2 regions of the Exiguobacterium sp. UBA6282 genome follow, and region 2 is predicted to be linked to the other one. Evidence: a T-box and tRNA genes for the amino acid it is inferred to sense, from the RefSeq annotation. Region 2 holds a T-box; the other holds one or more tRNA genes.
The links. The T-box of region 2 lies ahead of argS (arginine--tRNA ligase). A T-box ahead of a tRNA ligase gene usually reads a tRNA of that ligase, here a tRNA-Arg.
Positions count from the first base shown of each region.

Region 1: it has a tRNA-Arg gene. The T-box ahead of argS (arginine--tRNA ligase) is inferred to sense a tRNA for this amino acid. The anticodon was not compared.

Region 1 covers NZ_DJUM01000004.1:3,313-14,173, forward strand. The annotation lists gene racE (glutamate racemase) at 1-607, shown strand, start outside; gene rph (ribonuclease PH) at 608-1,363, shown strand; gene B2751_RS00445 (XTP/dITP diphosphatase) at 1,360-1,953, shown strand; gene B2751_RS00450 (metallophosphoesterase family protein) at 1,959-2,468, shown strand; tRNA gene B2751_RS00455 (tRNA-Arg) at 2,542-2,615, shown strand; gene B2751_RS00460 (hypothetical protein) at 2,718-3,242, shown strand; gene B2751_RS00465 (hypothetical protein) at 3,270-4,256, shown strand; gene tig (trigger factor) at 4,367-5,659, shown strand; gene clpX (ATP-dependent protease ATP-binding subunit ClpX) at 5,894-7,159, shown strand; gene lon (endopeptidase La) at 7,229-9,538, shown strand; gene yihA (ribosome biogenesis GTP-binding protein YihA/YsxC) at 9,540-10,121, shown strand; gene B2751_RS00490 (hypothetical protein) at 10,306-10,861, shown strand, end outside.
Region 2 covers NZ_DJUM01000030.1:5,441-16,301, forward strand. The annotation lists gene B2751_RS08935 (MMPL family transporter) at 45-2,135, opposite strand; gene B2751_RS08940 (hypothetical protein) at 2,205-2,999, opposite strand; gene B2751_RS08945 (YycC family protein) at 3,115-3,288, shown strand; gene B2751_RS08950 (site-2 protease family protein) at 3,336-3,818, opposite strand; gene pulA (type I pullulanase) at 4,003-6,009, opposite strand; gene B2751_RS08960 (YajQ family cyclic di-GMP-binding protein) at 6,121-6,615, shown strand; gene B2751_RS08965 (metallophosphoesterase family protein) at 6,696-7,289, shown strand; gene B2751_RS08970 (hypothetical protein) at 7,352-7,957, opposite strand; gene argS (arginine--tRNA ligase) at 7,988-9,670, opposite strand; T-box leader at 9,730-9,949, opposite strand; partial or broken gene B2751_RS08980 (GGDEF domain-containing protein) at 10,079-10,861, shown strand, end outside.

The DNA.
Region 1 (10,861 bases), on a different contig from region 2:
GATCGTGATCGCCTGTAATACAGCTACGGCTGTCGTCTTAAAAGAAGCGCGAGAACGTTTAAATATACCTGTCATCGGTGTCATCGATCCGGGTGCCCGTGCAGCAGTCAAGGTGACACGTACGAAACGAATCGGTGTCATCGGAACGAAAATGACGATTACAAGTAATTCCTACGAGAAGGCGTTACGACATGTTGAAGGACAAGTTGTCGTTGAATCGTTAGCGTGCCCGCCATTCGTTCCGCTCGTCGAGTCGATGCAGACGGATGGCGCATACGTCGAACGTGTCGTTGCGAATACGCTACGACCTTTAATGAATTACGATATGGATACACTAATACTCGGGTGCACCCATTATCCGCTCTTAGCAGATGTCATTGGACGGGTCATCGGACCAGGCGTTCAACTCATCTCTTCAGGGGATGAAACCGCACTCGAAGTAGCAGCACTACTTGACTACAACACGATTTCAGCAGATGTGACACAAACACCAGAACATCGTTATTACGCGACAGGCGATATCCGCTCATTCGACCAAATTGCAACGGACTGGCTCGATCAGCCCATTCATGCGGAGCGCATCGTCCTTGGAACGGAGGAAGATTAAATGCGGACAGACCAACGAACGGCGGACGATCTCCGTCCAGTACAGTTATCGGTTGACATCAATAAACACGCGGAAGGTTCGATTTTGATTGAACTGGGTGATACGAAAGTCCTCTGCACGGCGACCGTCGAGGAAAGGGTACCACCATTTCTGCGTGGAAAACACCAAGGCTGGATCAATGCGGAATATTCGATGTTACCGCGGGCAACCGCTCAGCGGACTGCACGAGAAGCCGTTCGCGGCAAACAGACGGGACGGACGATGGAAATCCAACGTCTCATTAGCCGATCGCTTCGGGCGGTCGTCGATCTAGAAAAACTTGGTGAACGGACGATCTGGATCGATTGTGACGTCATTCAAGCTGATGGCGGAACACGAACAGCATCGATCACCGGTGGATTTTTAGCACTCGTTCGAGCTATCGATCAACTGATTCAAGCGGGAAAACTGACCGATACACCAATCAAAGAGGGCATCGCCGCCATCTCAGTTGGAATTGTCGAATCGAATGCCTTACTTGATTTATGCTACGAAGAGGATGCTGCAGCTGAAGTCGACTTCAATCTCGTCATGACCTCATCCGGTAAAATCGTCGAGATGCAAGCAACAGGAGAAGAGTCGACCTTTTCCCGTCAAGAGATGCTCGAAATGCTCGAACTTGGGGAAAAAGGTATTAAGGAACTGATTGAAGCCGGTCGCGAGGCACTCGGTGTTTCGTGGTGGTATGTAGGAGAAGAAGTGGGGGAACATAAATGAAAGTCATCGTCGCAACACATAACGCTGGTAAAGTGAAGGAACTCGAAAGCATGCTTGGGCGTCTCGGCTATACAGTCGAGTCGTTACTCGATCATTCGGATGCTAAAGAAACGGATGAGACAGGTGAAACATTCGAGGAGAATGCACTCTTAAAAGCAACAGAAGCAGCAGCCTACTTTGGTCACGCAGTACTTGCTGACGATTCAGGTCTTGAAGTCGATGCTTTAGATGGCGCTCCAGGTGTCTACTCGGCACGCTTCGCGGGTCTTGAAAAGTCGGATGCAGCGAACAACGCTCTACTACTTGAAAAGTTAGAAGGTGTTCCGGAAGAGGAGCGGACGGCACGCTTCGTTTGTGTACTCGCGCTAGCAAAACCAACAGGCGAAACATTGACGGTACGCGGAACAATGGAAGGGCGAATCGGTTTTGAAGCAACGGGATCGAACGGTTTCGGTTATGACCCATTGTTCGTCACGGCAAGTGGACAAACGGCTGCTGAGTTGACGAAAGAAGAAAAAGCGATGATCAGTCATCGTGGCAATGCATTGCGCAAGCTCGAACAGGACTTAACTACTTTCCTAGGAGTGTGATGAAAATGAGAGCGTTGATCGTTAGTGATAGCCATGGACTAGAACAAGAACTGCTTACGATATTCGAACGGCATCAGGACGTGGATTTGGCTTTTCATTGTGGAGACTCTCAATTGACACGCGACATTGAATCGTTATATCCATATCGTGTTGTACGGGGGAACTGTGATTATGGACACGATTTCCCGGAAGAAGTCACGTCGGAAATGGACGAGCATAAGGTCCTCTGTGTCCACGGACATCGTCAGGACGTCAAATATAGCCTAGATGTCTTGCAACATCATGCGAACGAAAAGCAAGCTGATATCGTTTTGTATGGTCATTCTCATGTTGCGAAGGCGGAGTATCGGGATGGTGTGTTATTCATCAATCCAGGATCGATTCGGATGCCACGCCATCGCCCAGACAAGACGTATGCGATTCTTGAAGTAGAACAAGACCGCTATTCTGTCGATTTTCTTGACATGAACGGGGATCGCGTCAATGCACTTCACCTCGACGGAACATTTTTGTAATAAAATAAATGCAATCTTTGTAATGTGATTGACACGAAAGAATTGTTCTAGTATAGTTTATTCGTGTTGACACGTCCCAATAGCTCAGCAGGATAGAGCAACGGCCTTCTAAGCCGTCGGTCGGGGGTTCGAATCCCTCTTGGGACGCTATAATTAAAATAGAGACTGCCCTTACGAGGGCGGTCTCTTTTTTTTATTTCAATTTTCGTTTATAATTAAGGTATCATGAACTCGAAAGGGATGAAAGCGATGTGGAAGAAAGTTGGTACAGTCCTGTTACTCAGTACGTTTCTTGTAGGGTGTAGTGAGATTTCAAATACAGTTGATGATGCAAAACAACAGGTCAACGATGTGAAAAATAGTGTCGATTATGCTGGAGAACTTCAAGGGATTGCGAAAGATACGGCACAAGTCACGTCAGACTTATCTTCTTCTTTGAATGAAGCGGCTGCGAAAGCACGCGAATCCACGAATCCGGAGCAAGCGCTCGACCAACAAGTCGAAAAGTTAAAGGAAAACGGAACGATTGATCAGTTCAATCAAGAGCTGGACCAAATCGACCAACGATTGGCGGGACTTGAAAATCCACCGCAAGAGTTACAAAATTTAAGTGCAAAGCTCGAGCAGTTCGTGAATCAATCAGAAGATATCACACGACTTCTTGAAACAGACGTCTCTCTCGATACATTAAATCGTCTTGGCATCGAACAAGCAGGGAAATTACAAGAGGCGATCACGAACTGGACATCATTGCTTGATCCATTCACAAACTGAACAGTGAATTAAAAGGAGTGTCGGAAAATGGGGACATCCCGCTGGATGGAACACGAATTAGAAGCGGAACGAGTGCGCATCCTCCGTTTGCCCGCATCTGAACAGGAACGGCTGGTCAAGGAATTAGAGACTGACCAATTGACAGGAGAAGACGTATTATACCGACTCTATGTCATTCAACCGCTATTACTGCATGACCGTGAACGATACGAAACTGTAGCAGAACGTTTTCTTGAAGTCGAGGGTGTGGAGCAAGTGCTCGCACTCTTTCTTTATGAACTCGGAGAACGGTATCCAATGAAGCTCGCTCTACGCTCGGCGTCACCGTATCTGCCGTATGGACTTGCGCTTCGGTTAGACGAGATCAAACAGCGGATGACGGTGCGAGAACAAAAGACGACACCGGTTCAAAAAAACAATGTTACTCAGAGTACTGTAACTTCCGGAACGGCGTTGATGCATGTGTTGCAACATGGAAGCTGGGTCGAACAAATGCGCCATTTGGCTGGTGCTGAATTCGAACGGACACCTGCGCTCTTTGACTACATCACACACAAGTATCTTCGTGCTCAGGATACAGAACATCAAAGCCTACTCGTCATCGATCAGTTATTAGGAAGTGTGATTGAGCATCTGTCCTATCCGGCAGACATTTATGTGCCACATTTAGATGTACACTGGACGATCTCGACGCGTCAAGATTTAGAAGAAGTGCTGATTGCGCATCAACAGGAACAACAAGCGTTACTCGCATCGATGCATACATTAGAAAAAATGGATCCTTTTCGAGCCTTGCTCGTCTTACGTTCGGACCAGTTGATTCATCTTGAAGAACGAGAAGCAATCGGGTCGGATATGGAGAAGTGGCTTCTCGCATGCGAAGAACTAGCCGGTCTGTCGTTTGAAAAAGAAGAGCCGGAACGTGACTTGAGTCCGCTAGCGAAGCGATTATATCAGGGGGTGCATATCCTCTATCCGGAAGTCATCGCATTCGAGCAGATTTACTTCGATTGAGACATCTGGAAACGATTCGTTCAACAGTGGTAATCGTCAGAACGATTGTGCTATAATGTGACTTGTTGTACACACATGTACGCTAATTGACAATTTTGGAGGGACTCAGCATGACTGCAAAATGGGAAAAACAATCAGGTAGCCTCGGCGTCCTCACGTATGAAGCGCCTGCTGAAGCATTTGATAAAGCGGTAGACCAAGCGTTCAAGAAAGTCGTTAAGACTTTGAACACACCAGGTTTCCGTAAAGGAAAAATGCCACGCGCAATGTTCAACAAAATGTACGGTGAAGAAGCACTGTACCAAGATGCACTCGATATCCTTTATAAGGACACAATCGAAGGTGCAGTCGTCGAATCAGGAATCGAGCCAATCGCGCTTGAAAACATCGACGTTGAAACACTCGAAAAAGGCAAGCCAGTCGAATTCAAAATCACGTTCGTCATCGAGCCAGAAGCTACACTCGGTGAGTACAAAGGTCTTGAGTACACAGCAGTTGAAACGAACGTTACTGACGAAGACGTCGACGCTGAACTCAAAACATTGCAAGAACGCGGTGCAGAACTCGTCGTTAAAGAAGATGGCGTCATCGAGAATGGCGATACAGTCGTATTCGACTTCGCAGGTTTCGATGGGGAAAACCAATTCGACGGCGGAACTGCTGAGAACTACTCACTCGTCATCGGTTCTGGAAACTTCATTCCTGGATTCGAAGAGCAAATGATCGGTTTAAAAACTGGCGAGCAAAAAGATCTTGAAGTGACATTCCCAGAGGAATACCACGAAGCATCACTCGCTGGAAAACCAGTTACATTCAAAGTAACAATCCATGAAGTCAAAGCGCAAGAGCTCCCTGAATTGACAGATGAGTTCGCAAAAGAGATGGATGAAGAAGTTTCTTCACTCGACGAGTTGAAAACAAAAATCCGTACGCGTCTCGAAAACACACGCAAACAAGAAGCTGATGCTTCAATGCGCGATGAGTTAGTCGAAGCGGCTACGAAAAACGCGACAGTTGATCTTCCAGAAGTCATGGTCGAAAACGAAGTCGAGCGTATGGTTCAAGAGTTCACACAACGTATTCAATCACAAGGCATCGACCTCAACATGTACTTCCAGTTGACTGGAACGACAGAAGAGGCAATGCGTTCTGAAATGAAAGAGCAAGCGGAAGAGCGCGTTAAGGCACGTCTCGTCCTTAAGCAAATCGTTGCTGACGAAAAAATCGAAGTAACAGATGAGGAAACACAAACTGAACTTCAATCAATGTCAGAACTCTACAACATCCCTGCAGATCAACTTGAAACGATGCTTGCACCACAAGGTGGTCTTGAAACGCTTAAAGGCGATCTTCAATTCCGTAAAGCTATCGATGTTCTCGTCGACAACGCAAAAGCAAAATAAGCCATTTCATGGTTTTCGATCGACTTCAAGCCCAATTTCTGGTCTTGGAGTCGATTTTTTTGTACGATAGGTCAAACAAGGACAAACAATCCTTGGTTCAGGACATCAAACTGTAAATCGTTCGTCCAGGATTTGAAAGACTTTCCTTGTTCATGCTACAATCATAAATAGTAAAACGTGAGACGGGATGCTACAGGCGTCCATACAATTTCCACGTTAAAGGGGTGGACCTTTATGTTTAAATTCAACGAAGAAAAAGGTCAGCTAAAATGTTCTTTCTGTGGAAAGACACAAGAACAAGTACGCAAACTTGTTGCTGGACCTGGCGTTTACATTTGCGACGAGTGTATCGAACTCTGCAATGAAATCGTAGAGGAAGAACTCGGTACAGAAGAAGAAGTCGAGCTGAAGAATGTTCCAAAACCGCATGAAATTCGTACGACACTTGACGATTATGTCATCGGTCAAGAAAAAGCGAAAAAATCGTTATCTGTAGCGATGTATAATCACTACAAACGAATCAATGCTGGTGGTCGCGCAGATGATGTCGAGCTCTCAAAATCAAACATCGTCATGATCGGTCCAACAGGTAGCGGTAAGACACTTCTTGCCCAAACGATGGCACGTATCTTAAACGTACCGTTTGCGATTGCAGATGCAACAAGTTTGACGGAAGCCGGTTATGTCGGTGAAGACGTCGAGAACATCCTGTTGAAACTCATCCAAGCAGCGGACTATGATGTCGAGAAGGCTGAAAAAGGAATCATCTACATTGATGAGATCGATAAGATCGCTCGTAAATCAGAAAATCCGTCAATTACACGTGATGTTTCTGGTGAGGGTGTTCAACAAGCCTTGCTGAAGATTTTGGAAGGAACTGTTGCAAGTGTACCTCCACAAGGTGGACGCAAACATCCGCATCAAGAATTCATCCAAATCGATACGACGAACATCTTGTTCATCGTTGGTGGAGCATTCGATGGTATCGATCAGTCGATCAAACGTCGTCTCGGTAAAAAAGTCATCGGCTTCGGAAACGATTCAGAGAACCGTAACCTCACACAAAAAGAAATTCTAGCAGCCGCATTGCCAGAAGATCTTCAAAAGTTTGGTTTGATTCCTGAGTTCATCGGTCGTTTGCCAGTCATGGCAACACTCGAGCCACTCGATGAAGAGGCACTCGTTCAAATCTTGACGAAACCGAAAAACGCCCTCGTGAAACAATATAAGAAAATGCTTCAACTTGATGATGTCGAACTCGACTTCACGGAAGATGCACTTCTTGAGATTGCGAAGCTCGCAATCGAACGTAAAACAGGTGCGCGTGGTCTTCGTTCAATCATCGAAGAAACTATGCTAGATATCATGTTCGAAATTCCATCGCGTGAAGACATCGCGAAAGTCATCATTACAGCAGAAACGTTGACTGGTAAGCGCGGTCCAACGCTTGAGTTGAAAGATGGTACAATTGAACATGGGAAAGAAAAAGAAACGGCGTAACACCGTGACAAATCGGCTCGGAGGCTACTTGTACGCCTTTCCGAGTCTTTTTGTTTAGGAGGAATTCGAATGAAGAAAAAACAATATCCACTTTTACCGTTACGCGGTGTCGTCGCGTATCCGTTGATCGGATTGACGATTGATGTCGGGCGTCCGGTATCCTTAAAAGCCTTACTTGCATCAAAGGAACACGAGATCGATCTCGTCGTCGTCACGCAACGTGATCCAGAAGCAGAGCCGTCTGTCGACGGGTTGCATCAGGTCGGTACACTTGTTCAAATCGCGAAGATGAGTGAACTTGGGAATGATACAGTTCGTGTCCGCGTTATCGGGAAGGAACGCGTCCGGATTGAAAACGTTGAGGAGACGGACGAAGGATATCAAGCAGTCATCGAACCAATCGAGAAGATGGACATCAAAGGGGCGAAACAAGAAGCGCTCGTTCGTCTAATTAAAGAACAGTTCGGTCAACTCGTCTCTCGTATCAAAGGCATCGGAACAGATGAGCGTCGTCGGTTCGAGACCTATGAACGTCTCGACTCATTGACGGACTATATCACGTCGAAGTTACCGATCGATATCTCGAAGAAACAGGAGTTCCTCGAACAACAGGATCCGGTCGAACGGGGATTGATGTTGCTTGACGTCATGAAACATGAATATGAAGTCGTCGAACTCGAACGTGAGATGCGTGAACGGACGAAGAAGACGATTGAACAATCGCAACGCGAGTATTACTTGCGGGAACAATTGAAGACGATTCAACAAGAACTCGGTGGCGAGTCGGCGTCCGTTGAAAGCGATGCGACGAAATACCGGGAGCAACTGTCCATGCTTGATTTACCGGAAACGACGGTTGCGAACGTCGAGAAGGAAATCAGTCGTTTAGCTGTCGTACCGGCGACAAGTCCGGAACATGGTGTCATCCGCAACTATCTCGAGTGGTTCTTCTCGTTACCGTGGAACGAAGCAACCGATGATTTCTTGAACGTTTCAGCAGCTTCGGAACAGCTCGAAAAGGATCATTACGGTCTAGAAAAGGTCAAAGAACGAATTCTTGAGTATCTCGCTGTTCGTCAATTGACGGATTCGCTACGGGGTCCGATTCTCTGTCTTTCTGGTCCTCCAGGAGTCGGGAAAACGTCGCTTGCTCGCTCCATCGCAACAGCGCTCGAGCGGAAGTTTGTCCGCGTCTCACTTGGTGGCGTGCGCGATGAAGCGGAGATCCGTGGACATCGCCGGACGTATATCGGTGCGATGCCAGGTCGAATCATCCGCGGTTTAAAACAAGCAGGAACGAATAACCCGGTCTTCTTACTGGATGAGATTGATAAGATGTCAAATGACTTCCGTGGTGACCCATCGTCCGCGATGCTTGAAGTTCTTGATCCGGAACAAAACAACAGCTTCTCCGATCACTACATCGAAGAACCGTTCGATTTATCAAATGTCCTCTTCATTGCGACAGCAAATGATGTCTCGAACATCCCAGGACCGTTGCTCGACCGAATGGAACTGATTCAGATTGGTGGCTATACGGAACAAGAGAAGACGGAAATTGCCGTTCGTCATCTATTATCGAAGCAACTTGCTGAACACGGTCTGAAAAAGAGTCAATTGACGGTCAAAGCAGACGCGCTAGAAGAAGTAGTTCGTCGTTATACACGAGAAGCCGGTGTCCGTAATCTTGAACGTGTCCTCGGCTCACTTTGCCGGAAAGCAGCAAAACAAATCGCGATGGGTGAGAAGAAGCGGGTGACGGTGACGAAGCGTAATCTAGATGATTTCCTAGGTAAACCGATCTATCGTTATGGTCAAGGCGAGCTAGAAGATATGATTGGCGCAGTGACTGGTTTAGCGTATACTGCTTTTGGGGGCGATACGTTGACGATCGAAGTCAGTCTTGCTCCGGGTAAAGGGAAACTGCAGTTAACCGGGAAACTCGGTGACGTCATGCAAGAGTCCGCTCAGACTGCGTACAGCTTCGTCCGAGCAAATGCGACGTCCCTTGGCATCGAACCGAACTTCTACGAAACGCAAGACATCCACATCCACGTCCCTGAAGGTGCTGTACCAAAAGATGGTCCATCTGCTGGTATCACACTGGCAACAGCACTGATTTCCGCCTTGACGAAGCGTCCGGTTCGCCGGGACGTCGGGATGACAGGTGAAATCACACTACGTGGACGGGTCTTACCGATCGGTGGACTAAAGGAAAAGTCACTCGCAGCACATCGTGCGGGCTTGACGACCGTTCTTCTACCACAAGATAATACGCGGGACATCGATGATATCCCGGAAAGCGTCCGCGCAGGAATGGAATTCATTCCGGTCGCGACGATGGAGCAAGTGCTCGAACATGCATTAAAAGGAGAGTAACATGAAAATTTATAAAGCTGATTTTATTACGAGTGGCGTAAACCCGGAACATTATCCGGAGCCATTGTTGCCAGAAGTGGCACTCGCAGGGCGATCGAATGTCGGAAAGTCCTCTTTCATCAATAAACTGGTTCAGCGAAAAGCACTCGCGCGGACATCTTCGAAACCAGGTAAAACGCAAACTTTGAACTTCTTTAACATCAATGATGAAGTCATGTTCGTCGATGTACCGGGTTACGGGTATGCGAAAGTCTCGAAGACGGAGCGTGAAGCGTGGGGCAAGATGATGGAGAAGTACTTCACACAACGTGAAATCCTCAAAGGTGTCGTACAGCTCGTCGACATCCGACATGATCCGTCTGCGGATGACGTGACGATGTACGATTTCTTGAAGTATTACGATCTACCGGTCATCGTCGTTGCGACAAAACTCGATAAAATCAAAAAGAGTCAACGTGATAAACATATCGCGGCAATCAAACGTAAATTGCAATTTGATGGTCAAGATACCTTAATTCCTTTCTCATCTGAGACAGGAGAAGGCGTCGATGCCGCATGGGAAGCGATTTATCGTCTTCTGTAAAAAATGAAACGTTTTGTTCTCCTATAATAGGAGAACAAAACGTTTTTTTTATGAGGGTTTAAAGTAATCTAAAAATAGTATCTAATTATTTCCTTACAACATTTTTGATTTCCATTATATGAACATCATTTGATTCACGTTACAATGATAGGAACAAATTGTTCTAGTGGGAGGCTATGCCAATATGAGGCGTTATAAATGGACGTTCGCAATCGTCGTCTTACTCGTTCTGACACCATTTGCCATTTGGTTCTTGAAGCAGGAAAAGACATTAAACATTGCGCTATTTGATTACACGAACGGAACGGAAGAGCGAGAGCATGCCGGAACGACGTGGTTATTGAATCACTTAAAGATCCGAAATATGCAAGGGCAAGATTATACGTATTCGGACTACATCAACCGTTATGATGGTACACAAGGTAAAAAAATGTTACGACAAGCCTCTAAAGCAGATGTGCTGTTGTTTACGGATACGTACGGAAAATCATATGACGTCAACGGGAAAAAAGAACATCGTGGTGGCTTGACGACAGAAGACGTCGAGCTCGCAACTGAAGCGATTTCGCAAGGGAAAACCGTCGTGGCGGAATTTAATACAGCAGCAAGTCCGACGTCAGTCGAGCGGTCCAATGCGTTTCGACAATTATTCGGGACGGCTTGGACAGGATGGATCGGTCGATTTTTCCCAGATTTAACAAAACTGCAAGGTCTTGAGAAAAACGTCGTAGCTCAATTAA
Region 2 (10,861 bases):
GCTCGTCTTCCTCTGAATAGCTACTGATGTGCTTACGCGATGTGTCACTTGCGGATCGCTTTACGACGCCCTCCCGGCCACCACCAGTTCCAGTGACCAAATAGCTTCATCAGTGCGGGGACAAGGAGCATCCGGACAATCGTCGCATCAATAAAAATTGCAAGCGCGATACCGACGCCAAGTTGTTTGATCGGACTAACACCTGTAAAGGCAAACGCACCAGTGACGACAATCATGATCAAGGCAGCGGACGTAATGATTTTACTCGTCTTCGCCAGTCCCATCTCGGTCGCATGATCGTTATCGCCCGTCTCGTCATAATATTCTTCCATTCGCGAGACGAGGAACACTTCATAATCCATCGATAAGCCGAAGACGAGTGAGAAGATGAAGACCGGTGTTAGAATGCCGATCGTCTCCTGCGGAAGAACTGCGCCGGACTCGAACAAGACGACGAGTAATCCAAACGTTGCTCCTAAACTGAGCAAATTCATCAGAATCGCTTTGATTGGAATCAAGATGGATCGGAACGCGATTAGCAGAATGATGAATGTCGCCAAGACGACGACACCGATAGCCAGTGGGAGTTTCGATTCAATGGCATCATAAATTTCCTGATTAAAGGCTGCTAGTCCCCCGACAAGGTAACCGTCCGCCTGCACCTTCCGTACCCAGTCTTGCGAAGTAGCATCGCCGGGATTTCCTTTTAAATTGACGTTGATCCGTGCTTGATCGTTCTCTGATAGAAACGGCTTCAGTGCATCGCGCCCAGCCGAAACAGCGAGTAACTGCTCGAGCGGAACCTGTTGCTGTTCCGCGATCGTTGCGGCGGACACGACGGAACGCACTTCTGAATCTGATTCGAGTCGAATCGTCACATCTTCGATTTTTTCTCGTCCCACCTCTGAGGAAGCATCCGCAGACAAGATGAGAACGGCGTCCGTTCCATCGTTCCCGAATGTTTTTTCCCACGACTCAAAGGCCAGACGCGACGGATAGGATTCCGGCAGGGCAGTTGCTTGCGGAATGTTCAACGTCAAGTCACGTAACGGAAATAAACAAGGTAAAAGAAGTAATAAAGATAGAATCGTCACTGTGACAGGGCGCTTCATGACGAAACGTGCGAGGCGGCGCCAACGATCTTCTCCACGACCTGCTTGTTGCCGGAAAAGTCGTCCTTTTTCTAGTACCTTCCCGAAAACGATTAATAGTGCCGGTAATAATGTCAACGCACTGACAACCGCCCCGAGTACCGAAACGAGTGTCCCGATTGCGACAGCGCGGAAGACATCAACATCAATCAACAACAATCCTGCAAGTCCGACGAATACACAGATTCCGGAAAATAAAATCGAGCGTCCTGCCGTCTCGACCGAACGAATCGCTGCCGACCGAATCCCTTGTCCGTCCTGCCGTTCTTCACGGAACCGATTAACGTATAACAGCGAAAAATCAATGCCGAGCGCCAGCGAAATCATTGCGACCGCATTCAAGACGAAGATCGATAACTCTTGTTGTCCGGCAACGAAATAAAGAACACCGGCACCAAAAACAAAAGTGACGAGTCCCATGATCAAGGGTAAGATGGCGGCAACGGGTGTACCGAAAACGAGTAGTAAGACGATCAATGCTGCCGGAATTCCGATTAACTCAGCTCGGATGAGGTCATTTTTGGACGCTGTATTCAAATCATCAACGACGACCGGTTCACCCGTTAGCCGAATCGTCCCGGTACCATCCAGTTGACGTGTGACCGCTGTTGCCCATTTCGCATCAAGTGTTGGTACACCGACTGTCACGTATCCCTTATCGTCCCGCATCGCTCGCGGATTTTCGACGGGACCAATGACGTTCCCGACTCCTTTGATGTCACGGAAGCGCTCGACATGTTGTACCATCGTTTGTCGTAGATTCTCTTGATTCTCAAATAGGACGATGATCGTATGTGGATCCTGCCCAAAATCTTGAGCGAGCACCGTTTCGACACGTTGAAAATCACCGTCACGTGTAAATCCATTTCCTTCTAGACGATCGGGTAATTGATATGCAAAATAACCAAGCACGACGAGTAGAAGCCCCCAAACGACCAACACTCCTCGAAAATACGCACTAATCAGATGACCAAGCCGTTCCATGATGCGTCTCCTTCCTGTATAAACGTACAAAAAACATCCTTCTTGCTGAAAAGCGAAAAGGATGTTTCATTACGTCTTTTGAAAAATTTGAACCCATGTGTTGCCGAATGTAGTCGATGTCGACACGATCGCAAGACGCCGCGCCTCTTCATCGAGTAACACACTTTTGAGTAAAACGGAGGAGTAGCATCCCTCGAACTTATATTTCAGCTGACTCTTCTCATACAAGTAAAACCGAGAGGAATCGGTGATCGAAAACAATTGGTGCCGGTGGTCAACGAGTGAATACTCCGCGTAATCCGAAAAAGGAATGATTGATTCCTGATTCGTCGCGGCATCCCAAATCACATACCGTTCTTGTAGATCATCATAGGAGATGATCGTCGTAGGTGCGATGAATCGCTCGAACGTCAAACGTGTATCATATCCTCGCTCAACTAAGCGTCCGAACAGCGGCACCTCTTCATAGTTTGAGTACCGCCAGTCCCCTGTTTGAACGTTCACACAGACGACGTCCGTTTCTGCCGTGTATAGGAAGATTTCATCATCTTGCCACAAGAATAAATTACTGAACCATGCTTCGGAGAAAGCAGCGGGTCGCTTAATGTAATTTAAATGCCCTTGCTCTAAATCCAATAAACCAAAATAAGCTGACTCTTCAAATACGATGAACAATCGTCCACCGCCTGGCTCAATGTACCAGGAGAATGGAACATACGCACATGCTGTTTCCCACAGTGGTCTTAAATCCGCATCACATTTCATAAATCCGTGGCGATCTCGAAAAAGAAGCAAATCCTCCCCGATGCGATCAAACAGTGAGACGGATTCATGGAGTAACAGCTCTGCAGCAGGTTTATACATATGCATCACTTCCTACTTCATACGGTATCAACCTTCTCAGTTTCTCGCTACTATTGATGCGCTCGGCTTGCACCTCCTGTTATACTAACTTCATGGAAAAAGGAGGACGAACACGATGAAACCTTTACAATTATCCGCAGAGACAGCTATCGAACTTGCGAAACGTCTGAACGTACCACTTGAACAACTAATGCATATGCCACGCCATATCTTGATTCAAAAGCTCGTCGAACTCGAGCAGGAACAAGCGAACACGGAACCTGATTCGTCTAGCGAATCGGAATCTTGAGTAAGTAGCCTCTTTTCCAACGATGGAAGGAGGCTTTATTTTTTACCTTAGGATTGCGGATGGTATTCTGATTTACCGTACCGGAAGACATTAATGATCGCTTTCCCATCACTCGGATAACCGTTCGGATGATCGATCGGGAAGAGGGAGAAAAAGACGAAATAAAACGAAAAATACGCGAATTGATAGGTAAAGATTGATGCTTCGAACACACCGGCGTAAATCAGACCATTGATGGCTAAGATACTCGCCACGTTTGCAATCGATCCACCGGCATAAACCAGAATGTTAGCGAATTTCGTCTCTTTACGTAGTGCCTCATATTGACACCAGCCATCCCAAAAATAGACGCGATTCAAACGAATCGGACCAACACGAAGCAACGACTTTCCTGAACCGATATTGATCTCCATGTTTCCGCCGAATAATCGGGCAAAAAAGTAATGTCCCATCTCATGAATCAATGTCACGATAGGCAATAGTAAAAAGAACGACAAAAAGAATTTCCATAAATCACCGAAACCGAACATACAACGTACATCCTTTCACGTCAAAACAACATTTAAAATACTACATATGAATTGTTCCCGAAAGATGTATGTTCAAACAATCTTTCAATGATTTTCGTAAGTCAATTGTATGACAGGCTGACATCGGACTGTCATCCGCACACAAAAGAAGGACGAAGCCATTTAGTGCTTCATCCTTCTCCATTTAATCGGTTTTCTTTCGACGCTTGTTCGCTGCGTACAACAATCCGATGATCGTCAGTGCTGCACCACCTGCTACCGCGTATTTCTTGTAATCTGCTTTTCGTTCCGCAATAACCGTAGTCGTCAATGCTGGAACGACTAACTGTTTTTCTTCGTGCAACCGTGGTGCGTGTAATTTAACGGCACCCGACTCAACCAACACCTCGAATTCACCATTTGGCAATTCAATCGTGATATCTTTTTCCGTCGCATTGTGATAGACACGCTGCCGTTCGACGTATCCTTCATATGTTCGCTTCAGTTCAAAGGCAATGACACCTTCCTCTTCTTCAAGGAAACGAAGATGTTTTTTAATCATCGCCGCGTTTGCGAGACGGAACATCGGATACTGACGACGAAGGGCAATCAATCCTTTGACGTACTCGACTGCTGGACGCTCTGTTTCTGCCCGTTCATAGTCGAGACGATTCACGACCTCTCCGGCATTGAAGCTGTCACGAATACCGTCTTTCGTCCGGAAGAACTCTTGTCCGGCATGGAGGAAAGGAATCCCTTGTCCCGTCAAAATGATCGCATTCGCAAGCATTTGCCGTTTCCGACGAAGCTCTTCCGTGTCTTCTGGACGAGACACCGTCAATTTATCCCAAATCGTCAAATCATCATGAGCCTCGACGTACGAGACGACTTGATTCGGCTCATCGGCAAACCCTTGCGAAGAGACGTTACCAGCGATTCCCCGTTTGACTTCACTCGTCCGGTCAAATGCACCACTGATGAAACCACGGTCTTCTGGCGTTTGGACATCGCCTTTGACCCCGTCCCGTAAACCGTTGTTGAAATGAGCGATTCCTGGCATCTTCGGTGCGTTGAAATAGTTCGCTTTTTCTTCCGGATCAAGTGGCGTATCGAGATCCCAGCCTTCACCGATGATCAGAATCGATGGATCAATCCGGTCAAGTGCATGGCGCACTTGATTCATCGTCTCAATATCATGAAGTCCCATTAAGTCGAAGCGGAACCCATCGAGATGGTATTCTTTCGCCCAGTACGTCACACAATCAAGAATGAACTTTCGCATCATCAGACGTTCAGATGCAGTATCATTTCCACAGAAACTACCGTTTGAGAGACTCCCATCCGCCTCTTGACGATAAAAGTATCCAGGAACGAACTGACCAAGCGGAACCGTCGCCGCATCATACGTATGATTGAAGACGACGTCCATGATGACACGGATCCCGCGATCATGTAACGCCTGCACCAATTGTTTTAATTCAAGAATCCGCGTTCGTGGATCATCCGGATTCGAGGAGTACGAACCTTCCGGCGCAAAGTAGTTCACCGGATCATAACCCCAGTTATAGTTATCCGGGTCGTTCGGCGCTGTCTCATTGACCGAGCCAAAATCATAGATCGGTAGTAACTGGACATGTGTCACACCGAGGTCTGCCAAATAATCAAGCCCTGTCAATCCACCATTTGGTGTCCGTGTCCCTGCTTCCGTCAGTCCAGCGAACGTACCACGTGCAACGACACCACTGGCCGGATGACTCGTTGCATCGCGTACGTGTAATTCATAAACAACTGCGTCTTGCGAAGAATGGAATAATGGACGTTCTTCAATCCATCGTTCTGGTGTCACACTGGTCGGGTCAATTAATGCGCCGCGCTTTCCGTTCGTTCCGACGGCTTTCGCATACGGATCGACCGCCTCGACCTTTTGTCCGTTGATGCTCGCTTGAAACGTATAGAAATAACCTTCATATGTCGCTCGATCGAGTTCAACGACGTACGTTCCCCGTTCGTCTGCCACCATCTCGACCTCTTCGACTTTTCGTGCGCGTAGTGTCTTGTAGAGACGAATCACGACACGTTCTGCTGTCGGCGCCCACAAGCGCACGTGAATCGCTGTCTCTGAGAAGGTCGCTCCTAAATCATTTCCACTATAGGCAAATCGCTCATCCAGTTCTTGCGGTGTGAGCGTCAACATGTCTGCTGTTTGTTTCAAAGCCAAGCACCCCTTTCATTTCATGGTTTTTATTATAACAAAATTTCAAAGCAGTGGACGCTTCCGGTATTCCTCTCTAAAATAGAGAGTGGAATGAAAGGGGAGATTGAAATGGCAGCAAAAGATAATTCATTTGATATCGTGTCACAAATCAACATCGAGGAAGTCAAGAACGCGGTCCAAATCGCACTGAAGGAAATCACGAACCGCTTCGACTTCAAAGGTTCAAAAAGCGACATGAAGCTCGAAAAAGAGGATTTGATTCTAATCTCAGATGACGATTTCAAACTCGATCAAGTCAAAGATGTCTTAACAGCAAAATTGATCAAGCGCGAAGTCCCAACCAAAAACCTGCAGTATGAAAAAGTCGAGCAGGCTGCCGGGAATACGGTCCGACAACGTGTCATCCTGAAAAGTGGAATCGACCGTGACGACGCGAAAAAGATCAACAATGCCGTCAAGGAATCGAAATTAAAAGTGAAGACACAGATCCAAGATGACCAAATCCGCGTCACAGGTAAATCACGTGACGACTTACAACAAGTCATGCAGATCGTTCGTGAGCTTCCATTATCAGTCGATGTTCAATTCATTAACTTCCGTTAATCGATTGATCTGAACGCTCATATTCAAAAGATAGGCATAACGCATTTTCGGGTATCTCCTTAACAAAGGAGTGGTCGATCATGCGTTATGCCCTTTTTGCGGATCTTCACAGTTCAGTAGCCGACACAGCGGCTGTCCTAGCTGACATACGACAGCTCGCTCCCGATGCGCATTTGTTTTGTCTCGGTGATGTTCATGAATGCCATGTCGGTAAAAAGCGAGCGAAGCGCTATTCTTTCGAATCGCTCTCCCTCGTCGTGACGCTTGATGATGATTTTTTAAACCTAATTGATTTTAAGACATTACTGGGTAATCAAGAAGAGCGCATCCTGTCGCTCGTTCCACCGCAACTATCTCCTGTCATCGATGCGTTACGCGACTGCCCTCGAAAACAACACATCGAGGGTGCATTGTTGATTCATGGAGATCAATTGAATTGGTCCCGTGATTTTTTGCCTGATTTGTCACAGCAACGTGAACCAGTACTCTTTTTTGGTCATAGTCATATCAGAGGTTTGTTTCGAAATGGTATTGCTCTGTCGAGCCCATTGTATCAATCTTTATCCATTAATGGAGGACGATATGCCATCAATCTAGGTCCTGTCGTGTTCGAACGAGAATGGTGTCTTTACGATTCAGTGCAACAATCGATCGTATTCTATCAGGCGAAGTAAGAGGATACGACAAAAGCCGTCGGGCACAGGGCTCGACGGCTTTTGTTCATGCATCTTATTGATCAGAGATAACGGACAAGCGATGCCTTGACGATATCCACTTGTGTGAAGTTCGTCTCTTCCGCGAATGCTTCGATGACTTGACGGACATCCCCTTGACGACGAACGAAGCTCGTCGGAACTGGTGTTGTACCGACAAGTTGCTCATGCAAACTCGTCAATCGATGATCATCGATGATCGTCGTCATCAAATCAAGGAACAGAAGAACATGCAGACGGTTCAAATAATCCCATGGTTTATCTTCCGAACGGAATTCATTACGAGCGAGCCATTTTTTTAATCCGATCGCATCGATTTGACTCAACGTCTCTGTCGTGCGTGCCGACTTCCAAAGCGTCAACAGTTCGCCGAGTTTTTTTCGTGTCTGTTTCTTACGCATGAAGAATTCAAAATTGTCTTTCGTGCGCAACGCGTCTCCTTCGATCGGAGCAATCAAATCAGCTTCCGGCGCTGTCACGAAATCGTGAACGAAATCGACAGACTCTCCCGGTAACCAAGCAGCGACTTTCCCGTGAAAATCAGCCATGAAGGCGACGGTTTCTGCCAAAGGCTCCTGCTTCATCTGTGAAGCAGCTTGCTGTAATCGGTCTTTCGTCTCAGTCTTCATAATCTACCTCTTCTTATTCGTGGATTGGTCTTACATTTCTTCCGGAGCGCCGACACCAAGTAAACGAAGACCTTCTGTCAAGACGATCGTGACGGACTTGACGAGTGCAAGACGCGATTGTTTTGCTGCGTCATCTTCGAGAACACGGACGTGTCCGTAGTATTTATTGAAGCTTTGTGCAAGATCTAAGACGTAGCGGCTGATGATTGACGGCTCGCGACGTGTAAACGCGCGATCGATGACCGTCGAGAATTGGTTTAGCATCGAGACGACACCCCATGCATGATCATCGGCACTACCAGCGAATGGTGTGCCATCATAGCCACCTTTACGGAGCAACGAGTGCGCACGGGCATTCGTGTACTGGACATACGGTCCTGTTTCGCCTTCGAATTTCAACATCTGCTCAAGATCGAACTCGATATTATTCATCCGTTCATTTTTCAAATCATGGAAGATGACGGCGCCAACACCTACTTGACGAGCTGTGGCTTCGGCATTCGCTAAGTTCGGATTTTTTTCCGCGATGTTTTGCTTCGCGACGTCGATTGCTTCTTGTAGTACTTCTTCAAGCAAGACGATCCGACCTTTACGCGTCGACATTTTCTTTCCGTCTTTCATAATCAAACCGAACGGTACATGGTGCATTCCGTCGACGTTCTCAAATCCAAGTTTCTTCAGGACTGCGAACAATTGCTTGAAGTGAAGCGCTTGTTCACCGCCAACGACGTAGAATGCTTGCTCAAAGCGGTACGTTTCGAGACGATAGACAGCAGCTGCTAAGTCACGTGTCGCATAAAGCGTTGCGCCATCTTTCTTTTTAATCAAGGCAGGTGGCATACCCTCTGCTTCGAGGTCAACGACCATTGCCCCTTCTGATTCGACGAGGAGATCTTTTTCTTCGAGCAAATCGATGACGTGTTGCATCTTATCGTTGTAGAAGGCTTCTCCGTTCAAACTATCGAATTTAACACCGAGCATCTCATAAACACGGTTGAACTCGACGAGTGAGACTTCACGGAACCACGTCCAAAGCGTCGTTGCCTGCTCATCACCTTGTTCGAGTTTTTTGAACCAGAGACGTCCTTCGTCCTCAAGCGTCGGATTTGTTTCCGCTTCTTCGTGGAACCGGACGTATAATTTCAACAATTCCTTGATTGGTTCTGCACGGACCGCTTCTTCCTCACCCCACATCGTGTACGCCACCATCAATTTCCCGAACTGTGTTCCCCAGTCCCCTAAGTGGTTGACACCGACGACGTCGTACCCTTTTTTACGTGAGATTTGGTTGAGCGCATTTCCGATTACTGTTGAACGTAAGTGACCCATCGAGAAAGGTTTCGCGATGTTTGGTGATGAAAAATCAGTGACGATCGTTTTTCCATTCGCTTCACTTGATCCGAACGCCTCTTGCTCCGTCAGGACTTGGTTGACGATTTCTTGCGAGACGACTTCCCGGTTCAAGAAGACGTTAATGTAAGGACCAACAGCTTGAACGTTTGAGAACAACGGCGCATCAATTTTTTCTGCGAGCTCCGAAGCAATCATGTTCGGTGCTTTACGGAATGCTTTCGCGAGCATGAAACATGGGAATGCCAGATCTCCATGATCTTCATGTTTCGGTTGCTCGATCAGTTGTTCGATTTGTTCAACCGATAAGGCACCTTCCATGACTTGATGTAATACTTCTGCGTATTGCGTTTTATAACTCATCTTTATTTCCTCCTGCTTCACTGATTTTTGGCAATAAAAAACGCCCCTTGCGCCACGCGCAAAGAGACGGAATGACCGCGGTACCACTCTTCTTGGTGTCATTTTTGACACCCACCTTGTTCGGGGATAACGGGGTTCCCCCGGCTACGCCTTTTCCTTCTGGAATCGGGTAGCGTCTCAGAAGTGCGCTTCACGACCGGTTCGTCCTCAGGCTTCCACCATTCCCTGATTCGCTAGTTGACGAAAATCAACCGTTACTCTCTTCATCATCGACTGTATTCGATATCTTTCACATTATACGCAATTCTTTCTTTTCTCTCAACCTTATTTTTTTGGTAAATGGCTTATCAAAATTTCCACAATTCGGGTATAGGAATAAAAGATACTTCTCAGGGGGAGGGATGTTTCATGCGCTACTACCAACAGGTAGCCCGGACGAGCTGGATCGTTTTCAGTCTCGTCGCCTTGACGTTATTATTGATTGGCATCGTTCATCCACCTACCTTCCATCCTTCCATCTCCATCGTCAATACTCTTTATTTGTTTGGGCTCGTTCTCCTGTTTCAGTTCGATAATGTCCGTCGTGGCGGCATTTATTATACATTCCAAGAAGGCATCATCTTATTTTTATTCCTCAATTACGGTTTGACGTACGCTTTGATTTTAAGCCAAGTCGGTATTCTCGTCTTTCAATTCATGTCTCACCGAAAAGCGATTCGCTGGAAACGTTTCGCCTATCTCTACCCGATCAACGCCTTGTTTGATTTAGTCTACATCTCGCTTCCGGTATTTGCGTATGAAGCGCTCGGTGGACCGATCGGCTCAAACTTTACGTATACGAAAGCCCTGCTTCCCTTCATCGGCTTTTTGATCACTGTCTTCCTTGTCTCTTACTTCCAATGTCTGTTCGTCAATCGCTTCCTCTACTTGAAATACGATTGGCGACGTCTCGTGAAGCTGCAGTCCCTCGTTTATGGAATCAGCATGTTAAGTGCTCTACTTGGAATCTGGTTCTACGATGAAAGTCCGCTCGTCGCGGCTACAGTATCCGCCTTGATTCTCTTCTTGTTCAAACGTCTGTTGCAAGAACGTGGTGACTCCCTTGAAGCAAACGATAATGCCAAACGATTTGATGATGCGAAGGAACACTTGTTGATTTCCCGCTTCGAGCGCGAGACGATCGATTCGTTA